One region of the Pseudomonas sp. 4CAES_32.4 genome, then DNA from elsewhere that is predicted to be linked to it. Evidence: riboswitches for the same ligand, from Rfam matches in the RefSeq annotation. Region 1 holds a riboswitch; each other region holds the start of a gene.

Region 1 (3,642 bases):
TGGCAGCGCTACCTCGCAACTGCTCGCCAGTGCGTCGGCAGCGGCGTCGAGACGCACATCGAGATCATTCAGTTCGCTGGCCTGAACCAGGCCGAGATGGCGGCTCGGCAGTTCGATGCCGGTCTCGCGGGACAACGCGCCGTACCAACGCAAACCTTCGGTAAGGCTGCCTTCGAGCAACTGCGCATGGCGCAAGGTGCCAACGCGGTTGGCCAGCACGCCGGCAAACGGCAGATCCGGTTGATACTTCGCCAGCCCCAGCGCTAACGCACCAAAGGTCTGCGCCATGGCCGTACCGTCGATCACCCCGAGCACCGGCACACCGAAATGCCGCGCCAGATCAGCGCTGGACGGTGTGCCGTCGAACAGACCCATCACGCCTTCAATCAGAATCAGGTCGGCCTCGGCGGCGGCTTCCCACAACAGACGACGACTTTCCTGCTCGCCGACCATCCACATGTCCAATTGATAAACGGGGGCACCGCTGGCGCGCTCGAGAATCATCGGATCAAGAAAGTCCGGGCCGCATTTGAACACGCGCACCTTGCGCCCCTGATTGCGGTGCAAACGAGCGAGTGCGGCGGTAACGGTGGTCTTGCCCTGACCGGAGGCCGGCGCGGCGATGAGTACCGCCGGGCAGTGACGTGGTTGATTCAAAGTTCGACGCCTTTCTGCGCTTTGATGCCGGCCTGGAAGGCGTGTTTGAGCATGCCCATTTCGGTGACCGTGTCGCCCATCTCGATCATTTCCGGCTTGGCCGCCCGACCGGTGACGATCACATGCTGCATCGGCGGACGTGCCTGCAAATCGCTGAGCACCTGATCGAGATCGAGGTAGCCGTGCTTGAGGGCGATGTTCAGTTCATCGAGCACCACCAGACCGATCGATGGATCGCGCAGCAATTCGCGGGACACAGCCCACGCGGCTTCGGCGGCAGCGATGTCACGCTGACGGTCCTGGGTTTCCCAGGTGAAACCTTCGCCCATCACGTGGAAGCGCACTTGCTCGGGGAAGCGGCGGAAGAACAACTCTTCACCGGTGCTGTTGCGCCCCTTGATGAACTGCACCACGCCGCATTGCATGCCGTGGCCCATGGCGCGGGCGAGCATGCCGAATGCCGAGCTGCTTTTGCCTTTGCCGTTGCCGGTCAGCACCAGCACCAGGCCGCACTCGTCGGGCGAGTTGGCGATGCGTTCGTCGATCACGGCTTTTTTGCGCTGCATACGCGCCAGATGGCGTTCGTCGCGCTCGGGGGAATCAGTCATGGGGGAGCTCTCCGTTGAGGCTGGATAACGGCGGGCAGGCACAAGAATAGACGGCAAAAAGCCTGGCATCGCCCACCGTGATGCCGCTGGATGGATCAGGCCGGTCTCCGGGCTCATGAGCGGCACTTGGCCTGACTGCGCGCCTTCCCGCTTGTTTCGAAGCAGTGGCTCAAGGCGCAGCTTTTACTCATTTACCGTTGCGGGGGCAGCGCCGGGATCGTGATCGTTCTTCGCTTGAAGACAACCCTCACCGGCTTCCCTGTTTCACTCTGTCGACCGTGGTCACAGAGCACCTGAAACAAGCCGCGAAGGTTAGAGGGTTGGGGGTGGAGCGTCAATTAAAGAGGGGGCCAGCGGGCGAATAACTGCCGCCGATCAATTATCTGACGCCAATCTTGTGCCACGCTGATACAAATGATATCAAAGAGCCATGCTTTTCTCGGAAAAGCCACTACAACAATAAGGATGATGACGATGCAAGGCATGATCATCAGCAACCCGCGCCTGGAATTCATGCGCCCGGTGCTTGAACGCTGGTTTGACTGTATTGACCGTTACAACGCTGTGCGCGGCGACAGCGACACGCCTTACTGGCATGACGAGAAGGCCAATCTCGGCTTGCTGAGCGCGGCAGCCTGGATGGCCGAACTGGTCACTCTCAACGACACTGCCACGCGCAAACAGAATGAAGAAGGCGAGCGCAATGCTCGCGCCGACCTGTTCCTCGCCGGCGCCGAAGATCGGGCGTATATCCAGGCCACGCAGCGCTGGCCACGGGTGAACAATCTCAACCTGACCCAAGCCCTTCTCGACATCACCAACGATGCCAAACGCATCAGCTTCGCCAGTGATCTGAAGCTCGGCTGCCTGTTTGTCGCCCCGCAAAAGGCCCAACACAGCGCCAGCCCCGAAGAATTGCAGGACGTGGTCGATGACCTGCAAAAGGAACACACCTGTGCGGTCGCCTGGTATTTTCCCTACGCCTACCGCAAATTGCGCAGCGAAGCCGGCAACTATCACCCAGGCATTGCCGTGCTGTTCAAGGAAGCCCGCGGCTGAGCAGTTGAACCATCGGGCTTGCGCCCTCCTCTATGATTAAGAATGCATTCATAGGGAAGATCAGCAATGCGCAAGTCCCAGCTCGCTTTTGTCATCGCCTTCGCCGGAGGGCTCGCCGCCTGCGGTGAGACCTCCAGCCTGCAAGTCTCCGACGGCACCGGCCCAACGCCGAAACTGCCCGAACCGAATAAAACCCTGATCCCGACGGTGAATATCGCCCCGGCGGTCGGCTGGCCCGCAGGTGCCAAACCGACGGCAGCGGCGGGTACGCAAGTCGCGGCTTTCGCTGAAGGTCTCGATCATCCGCGCTGGCTCTATGTGCTGCCCAACGGTGATGTGCTGGTGGCGGAAACCAATGCCCCGCCGAAACCGGATGACAGCAAAGGCATCAAGGGTTGGGTGATGAAGACCGTGATGGGCAAGGCTGGCGCCGGCGTGCCGAGCCCGAACCGCATCACCCTGCTGCGCGACGCCGACCACGATGGCGTGGCCGAAACCCGCACCGTGTTTCTGCAAAATCTCAACTCGCCTTTCGGCATGACACTGGTCGGCAATGATCTGTACGTCGCCGACACCGATCGCCTGCTGCGCTTCCATTACGAGCCCGGCGCGACCGAGATCAAGACGCAACCGATCAAGGTCGTCGATCTGCCCGGCGGTACGCTGAACCATCACTGGACCAAAAACGTAATCGCCAGCAAGGACGGCAACAAGCTGTACGTCACCGTCGGCTCAAATAGCAACGTCGGCGAAAACGGTCTGGATAAAGAAGAAGGTCGCGCAGCGATTTGGGAAGTGGATCGGGCGACCGGCAATCACCGGATCTTCGCTTCCGGTATTCGCAACCCGAACGGCCTGGCGTGGGAGCCTGCCAGCGGTGCGTTGTGGACGGCGGTCAACGAGCGCGACGAAATCGGTAGCGACCTGGTGCCGGACTACATCACTTCGGTGAAGGACGGTGGTTTTTATGGCTGGCCGTTCAGTTATTACGGGCAGCACGTCGATGTGCGCGTCGAACCGCAAAATCTCGATCTGGTGGCCAAAGCCATCGCCCCGGATTACGCGGTTGGCCCGCACACCGCCTCTCTCGGTCTGACCTTCGCCGAGGGCAACACCTTGCCGGCGCAGTTCAAGGAAGGCGCCTTCATCGGCCAGCACGGATCGTGGAACCGTAAACCGCACAGCGGCTACGAAGTGATTTTCGTGCCGTTTAACGGCGGCAAACCGAATGGCACGCCGGTGGATGTGCTGACCGGATTTCTCGACAAGGACGAGAACGCACTGGGTCGCCCGGTGGGCGTGGTGATCGACCAGCAGG
Region 2 (3,642 bases), 770 kb from region 1:
AGGCATTCCCACGCAGAGCAGGGGAACGATCAGCTACTAAATCGCAGGCAAAAAAAGCTGCCAAAAATGGCAGCAAAAACTTTAAGAACACGCGATGTATTGGCCTCAGCATAGACACCGGATAATGACAGTGTCATGACAGTCACACATTCATTGAACCGCCCCTGCCCCGTCATCAGGATGTCATCAAGATCACGGCAGAATCCTCGCAAACCGTCTTGAGCCTTCGGGCGGATGTTGTGCAAGGATTCCCATGAAACAAGACGCCTCGCTGTTCGCCGCCATCGACCTGGGTTCGAATGCCTTCCGGCTGATGATCGGCCAATCGGTGCGCAGCCGCAAAGGCCTGCTGATTCAGGAAGTGAAAACCCTGCGAGAGCCGGTGCGTCTGGCCGAAGGTTTTGACGGTGGCACGCTGGATGCGTTGGCACTGGATCGCGGTTGGCAGGCGTTGGCGCGGTTCGGCAAGAAGCTGCGCGGCTTCGAGGCGGGTCGGGTGCGCGCGGTGGCAACCAGCGCAGTGCGCGAGGCCGATAACGCTCAACTGTTTCTCGCCAGCGCCGAGCGGCATCTGGGTTTTCCGATTGACGTCATCTGCGGCCATGAAGAGGCGCGGCTGGTCTACGCCGGCGTGACCCACGCCCTGCCAAGCGACGCGGACATGCGCCTGGTGGTCGATATCGGCGGCGGCTCTACCGAGTTGATCCTCGGTCAGGGTTCACAACCGTTGCTCACCGAAAGCATCGCCATCGGCAGCGGCACCTTGAGTACGCGCTTCTTTCGCGGCGGCGAAGTATCCGCTGGCGCGCTGCAAGCCGCCGAACGCTTCGCCATCCTGCAATTCGAACACGTCGCGCGGCGTTATCGCGCTCAAGGCTGGCAGCAGACCATCGGCTCTTCCGGCACCGCACGCATGCTGGCCAAAGTGCTCAAGGCCAATCGTCTCAACGACTACGGCCAGGACGGCATTACCTACGGTGGATTGCTGCGCCTGTCGTTGCTGCTGCTGAAAGTGAACAACGTCCGGCAACTCAAGCTCGCCGGCCTGCAACCCCACCGCCAAAGCATCTTGCCCGCTGGGCTGGTGCTGATGCTGGCGGCGTTCAAAGTGTTCGGCATCGCGCAGATGGTGCCGTCCGAACCGGGCCTGCGCCTGGGCGTATTGCACGGTTTGATGAGTCAGCATTAATCCTCGCCCCGACAGATTCGTCTCCCCTTCGGCGGCCTGATCGACTACCATGCCGCCGCCGGTTTCCACACGGGATTAATAGGGAATCCGAAATGCTTGCACAGCATCAATCGGAACTGCCCCCGCAACTGTAGGTGCTGAGCCTGCTCCACGACTGCCACTGGGATGACTCCCGGGAAGGCCGGAGCCAGGCGATGACGCATCAGTCAGGAGACCTGCCGGCACAGTGACTGACTAACCGGCGGGGTGTCCGGGAAGGACATCGTGCCGCGCGTCTCTTGATCAAATGCCGGCCTTGCGCAGTTTTCCCCAACCGCGTTCGATGGTGTGTTTCCAATCCGTACCCTCCCCGCTCCCCGTACGGATCCATTGGAGACTGCCCCATGCTGCTGCCTCGCGTTGCCACCCTCATTACCGGTCTGAGTCTTTGCACGCTGGCCCATGCGGCACCCACTCAATACCCGCTGACCATCGAAAACTGTGGCAGCCACCTGACCTTTCAGCACGCGCCGGCGCGCACCGTGACCATCGGCCAGGCCGGCACGGAAATGCTCTACGCCATGGGTCTGGCGGACAAAGTCGTCGGCACCTCGCTGTGGTTCAACAATGTCTTGGACAAGTACAAGGCGCAGAACGACCAGATCGAGCGCCTCGCCGACAACGAACCGAGTTTCGAAGCGGTCATCGGCAAGCGCCCGGAACTGGTCGCCGTGGAGCTGGAATGGATGGTCGGCCCACAAGGTGCGGTCGGCACCCGTGAGCAGTTTCATGAACTGAAAATCCCCACCTATCTGCTGCCTTCCGATTGCGAAGCCAAGGACAATCTGGTTGGTGCCGACGGCACGCGGCTGGCGCCTTTCAGCATCGATAGCATTTACAAAAGCGTGAGCCAACTGGCGCAGATCTTCGATGTGCAGGATCGCGGGCAGCAGCTCAATGATCAGCTCAAGGCCAGCCTGGCCAAATCCATCGCCACCGCCCAAGGCAAACAGCTCAAGGACGTCAGCGCCCTGGTCTGGCTCTCCAGCGCCGAAATGGACATCGAGCCGTTCGTGGCCGGGCACAAAGGCATTCCCGATTTCATGCTCAGCACCCTCGGCGTGCGCAACGTCGTGCAGTCCGACGAAGAATGGCCGACCGTCGGCTGGGAAACCATCGCCAAAGCCAACCCTACGTTCCTGGTGATCGCCCGCATGGATCGCCGCCGTTTCCCGGCTGACGACTATGAAAAGAAACTCGCCTTCCTGCGCAGCGATCCGGTGACGCGCAACATGGACGCGGTGAAAAACAACCGCATCATTATTCTGGACGCCATGGCCATGCAGGCCAGCCTGCGCATGTTCGACGGTCTGGAACAACTGGCCACGGCCATCAACGGCTATGACCTGTCGAAATGAGTTCTAGCCTGATCCGCACGTTGCTGGCCTTGGTGACACTGTTGATAGCAGTGGTCGCCGGCGTCGCCATCGGTGAAACCTCGATCAAACCGGACGTGGTCCTGCAAGTGCTGGCCAACAAACTGTGGGACGCCGGTTATGTGCTCGACCCCATTGACGAAGGGATCGTCTGGAACTACCGCCTGACCCGCGCACTGGTCGCCGCTGCCTGCGGTGCCGGGCTGGCGACCTGCGGAGTGATTTTGCAGTCGCTGCTGCGCAATCCGTTGGCCGATCCGTATCTGCTGGGAATCTCTGCGGGCGCCTCGACCGGTGCGGTGATGGTCGCGTTGCTCGGCGTGGGCGCCGGCGTCATCTCGCTGTCGGTCGGTGCTTTCGCCGGTGCCGTGATGGCGTTTGTGTTGGTGATTCTGCTGGCGCGGGTCAGTGGCTCGGCCAGTGGCACCGGGCAGATCATTCTTGCGGGCATCGCCGGTTCGCAACTGTTCAATGCACTGACAGCGTTTTTGATTACCCGCTCGGCCAGCTCCGAACAGGCGCGCGGGATCATGTTCTGGCTGCTCGGCAATCTCGGCGGCGTGCGTTGGCCTTCGGTGTGGCTGGCGGTGCCGGCGGCATTGCTGGGGTTGGCGGTGTGTCTGTGGCATCGGCGTGCGCTGGATGCGTTTACCTTTGGCGCGGATTCGGCGGCGTCCCTCGGGATTGCAGTGCGGCGCGTGCAGATTCTGCTGATCGGTTGCGCAGCGCTGGTGACGGCGGTGATGGTATCGATTGTCGGTTCGATCGGCTTTGTCGGGCTGGTGATTCCGCATGCCGCGCGCCTGCTGCTCGGCACCGGCCATGCACGTCTGTTGCCGGCGAGTGCCTTGGGCGGCGCGGTGTTTCTGATTGCCGCTGACGTGTTGTCGCGCACGTTGATCAAGGGCCAGGTGATTCCGGTCGGGGTGATTACCGCGCTGGTCGGTGCGCCGGTGTTTGCCTTGATTCTGGTTGGCCGCAGGTCCGCGCGATGAGCAGTGTTTTGAGTTGCTCAGGATTGGCCTTCAAAGTGCGCGG
Region 3 (3,642 bases), 1.7 Mb from region 1:
TTGGCCAGTTCGTAAACGCGGCCGGTGGCTTCTTCTTCGGTGCAACCGATGGTGCATTGTTTGAGGATCTCACCGTCGATGCCCAACTCGCCAAACTCATTGACGATCACCGCGATGCGACGGCCCTGCGCGTTGTCGAGCATATGGCGCAGCAGCGTGGTTTTGCCCGAGCCGAGGAAGCCGGTGACGATGGTGACGGGGAGTTTGGCCAGTGTTTTCATCGGTATGCCCTTTGGCAAGCGGCGGGCATACGGGACGAGAACCGGCAACGCGCGTGCGCGCCGGAAGCGTTCGCCACCGGATCACCCCGCCCGGTTGTAGTGAGAATCTGTGACGAGGCAGGTCTCCTGGCTGACGGTGTTCAGGCATGCGCCTGGCGTTTGCTGCGCCTTCCCGCTGGCTCATCGATTGAGCTGGCAGTGGCGTGGCAGCGAACAGCACCGTTCACAGTTGCGGGGGCAGCCGCGGCATTGACCGCGTTCCCTTCTTAGCTTCGGCGTGGGCCGAAGAACCTCGAATGCGCAAGGCTACGCATCGGGTGGTGGTGGGTCAATGGGCGTTGAGTTTTGGTATAGGGGGCATATCCGTTGCTGCGGGTGCTGCTACTGGCGGTTTCGCTCTTACAGCGAGTCACTTTTTCCAAACGCCGAAAAAGTGACCCGCCGTAAGGGCGGAACCCTAATCAGCAACACCCGCAGCAACGGATCCACCCCAAAAAATTGACCAAAACCCCACCCCCATGCTCTCCTACACAACTTGTTACGGGTGCCCTTCACAGGGTGAAACGGGAAACCGGTGAATCATGTGCTTTACTCAAGCCCATGTCAGTCCGGTGCTGCCCCCGCAACGGTAAGCGAGCGAAGCGTCAAAACCACTGTGCCAGTACGGCATGGGAAGGTGACGCTTGCAGGTCGGCCTGACGCCAACCCCTCGTGAGCCCGGAGACCGGCCCGCAACACACAGCCCGCATTTGTGCGTCGCTGAACATAACAAACCCGCGGTGGGCGGGCGCTGTTTGAACCCCTGCGTGCTCGACCCGCAGGGGTTTTATGCGCTCTATATCACCCGCTGACACTCCAGAGGGAAGCGCCATGTCGATCATCAGCAGCACCGGCAGCAACACGGACAAAATCGCCAGCACCACCACACTGAGCCAACGCCTGACCGCCGCGATCTTCGCGTCGATTCTGGGCGCCAGCCTGGTCTACTTCGCCGGTTTTTCGCACATCGAAGCGGTGCACAACGCCGCCCACGATACCCGCCACAGCGCCGCGTTCCCGTGCCACTGAGACCTGTCGACATGATCAAGCGTATTGCGCAAACCGCAGGGTTCACCGGTCTGCTGGCCGCCCTGCTCCTCACTCTGCTGCAGAGTTTCTGGGTCTCGCCGCTGATTCTTCAGGCGGAAACTTTCGAGAAAGCCGAACCCGTCGCCGTTCATGAACACGCCGAAGGCGCCATGGCTGGCCACACTCACGATGCCGAAGCCTGGGAGCCGGAAGACGGTTGGCAGCGTGTGGTTTCGACCACCGGCGGCAATCTTGTCGTGGCCGTAGGGTTTGCATTGATGCTCGCCGGCCTCTACACCCTGCGCGCACCGACCAAAACTTCGCAAGGCCTGCTCTGGGGTCTGGCCGGTTACGCGACCTTCGTCCTCGCGCCGACCATGGGCCTGCCGCCTGAACTACCGGGCACCGCTGCTGCTGATCTGGCATCGCGCCAGATGTGGTGGATCGGCACCGCGGCTTCGACCGCTGTCGGCCTGTCGTTGATCGCGTTCAGCCGTCACTGGCTGATGAAGGTCCTCGGTGTTGCCATCCTCGCTGTGCCGCACGTCATCGGCGCACCGCAACCGGAAGTGCATTCGATGCTCGCTCCGGAAGCCCTGGAAGCTCAATTCAAAATCGCTTCGCAGTTGACCAACGTGGCGTTCTGGCTGGCCTTGGGCCTGATCAGCGCCTGGTTGTTCCGCCGCAAAAGCGATGGTCAATACCACGCATGACCCATGACAGCGCAGCGCCGACCTTCGTCGTCGGCCTGGGCTGCCAGCGCGGCTGCCCGGCCAGTACGTTGCGTGCGCTGCTCGATCAGGCGTTACAGGCCCACCGTATCGAACTCCAGACCGTCAAGGCCTTGGCCAGCATCGACCTGAAACGCGACGAGCCCGGACTACAGGAACTGGCCGCACAATTAGCCCTGCCACTGCTGTACTTCAGCAGCGAAGAACTGGCCAATTATCAGCAAAGGCTCAGCCATCATTCACAGATCGCCTTCGAGCGAACCGGCTGCTATGGCGTTGCCGAAAGTGCCGCTCTGGCACTGGCTGAACAACTGATCCAAGCCCCGGCAAAACTGCTGATTTCCCGGCAGAAGTACGCGCAGGCAACGTTGGCATTGGCCGGCGCAGCATAAAATCCCGATAATCCTCGCCATTGATTATGAGCAATCTTCATCTGAAGGGATTGCCGTGCCGCTTTTTCAAAGGATTCAATGATGACCGTCTACTTCATTGGCGCCGGCCCCGGCGACCCGGAATTGATCACTGTCAAAGGCCAGCGGTTGATCCGCAGTTGCCCGGTGATCATCTATGCAGGCTCGCTGGTGCCAGCGGCGGTGCTCGAAGGCCATCAGGCCGACACCGTGGTCAACAGTGCCGAATTGCACCTGGAACAGATCATCGACCTGATCAAAACCGCCCACGCCAAGGGGCAGGATGTGGCACGGGTGCATTCCGGAGATCCGGGTTTATATGGCGCGATTGGCGAGCAAATCCGCTATTTGCGAGAACTGGGAATCCCGTTCGAAATCATTCCTGGCGTGACGGCTACGGCGGCGTGTGCAGCGTTGCTGGGAGCAGAGCTGACCCTGCCGGACATATCGCAAAGCGTGATTCTGACCCGCTACGCCGATAAGACCGCGATGCCAGCGGGTGAAGAACTCGGCAGCCTGGCCCAGCACGGCGCCACCATGGCGATCCATCTGGGGGTCAATCATCTGCAGAAAATCCTCGCTGAACTGGTGCCGCATTACGGCGCAGATTGCCCGATTGCCGTGATTCACCGGGCGACGTGGCCAGATCAGGATTGGGTGGTGGGGACGCTGGCGGATATTGCCGCGAAGGTTGAAGCCAAAGGGTTTCGGCGTACCGCGCTGATTCTGGTTGGGCGGGTCTTGGGCAGTGAGGTGTTCAGCGAATCATCGTTGTATCGCGCGGGGCATGCACACCTTTACAGGCCCTGAAAGCAAAAGATCGCAGCCTTCGGCAGCTCCTACAGGGAAACACATTCCAATGTAGGAGCTGCCGAAGGCTGCGATCTTTTGATCTTGTGGCACCAGACAAACGCACTCATCACGGGAAAATGCATTGCCTGGTTTGTGACGGCTTCGCAGTGAACACCTTACTTAGTAGTAGGCGTTTTCTTTCTGCGTGTGGTCGGTCACATCGCGAACGCCCTTGAGCTCCGGAATGCGCTCAAGCAAGGTGCGCTCGATGCCTTCCTTCAAGGTCACGTCGGCCTGGCCGCAGCCCTGGCAACCGCCACCGAATTGCAGCACCGCGATGCCGTCTTCAACCACATCGATCAGGCTGACCTGACCGCCGTGGCTGGCCAGCCCCGGGTTGATTTCGGTTTGCAGGTAATA

The links. Region 1 has a riboswitch for cobalamin ahead of cobO (cob(I)yrinic acid a,c-diamide adenosyltransferase). Riboswitches for the same ligand answer to the same signal wherever they lie in the genome.
Region 2: another riboswitch for cobalamin. It lies ahead of AC3Y64_RS11710 (ABC transporter substrate-binding protein); the one in region 1 lies ahead of cobO (cob(I)yrinic acid a,c-diamide adenosyltransferase).
Region 3: another riboswitch for cobalamin. It lies ahead of AC3Y64_RS15420 (CbtB domain-containing protein); the one in region 1 lies ahead of cobO (cob(I)yrinic acid a,c-diamide adenosyltransferase).

Annotation. Positions count from the first base shown of each region.
Region 1 covers NZ_CM176882.1:1,820,794-1,824,435, reverse strand. Annotated here, with positions in the region: gene AC3Y64_RS08275 (cobyrinic acid a,c-diamide synthase CobB) at 1-657, opposite strand, end outside; gene cobO (cob(I)yrinic acid a,c-diamide adenosyltransferase) at 654-1,265, opposite strand; cobalamin riboswitch at 1,347-1,577, opposite strand; gene AC3Y64_RS08265 (hypothetical protein) at 1,740-2,324, shown strand; gene AC3Y64_RS08260 (PQQ-dependent sugar dehydrogenase) at 2,391-3,642, shown strand, end outside.
Region 2 covers NZ_CM176882.1:2,589,807-2,593,448, reverse strand. Annotated here, with positions in the region: gene AC3Y64_RS11715 (Ppx/GppA phosphatase family protein) at 254-1,189, shown strand; cobalamin riboswitch at 1,232-1,426, shown strand; gene AC3Y64_RS11710 (ABC transporter substrate-binding protein) at 1,573-2,586, shown strand; gene AC3Y64_RS11705 (FecCD family ABC transporter permease) at 2,583-3,599, shown strand; gene AC3Y64_RS11700 (ABC transporter ATP-binding protein) at 3,596-3,642, shown strand, end outside.
Region 3 covers NZ_CM176882.1:3,471,128-3,474,769, forward strand. Annotated here, with positions in the region: gene cobW (cobalamin biosynthesis protein CobW) at 1-221, opposite strand, end outside; cobalamin riboswitch at 321-531, opposite strand; cobalamin riboswitch at 747-968, shown strand; gene AC3Y64_RS15420 (CbtB domain-containing protein) at 1,092-1,289, shown strand; gene AC3Y64_RS15425 (CbtA family protein) at 1,301-2,002, shown strand; gene AC3Y64_RS15430 (cobalamin biosynthesis protein) at 1,999-2,412, shown strand; gene cobM (precorrin-4 C(11)-methyltransferase) at 2,494-3,240, shown strand; gene nfuA (Fe-S biogenesis protein NfuA) at 3,403-3,642, opposite strand, start outside.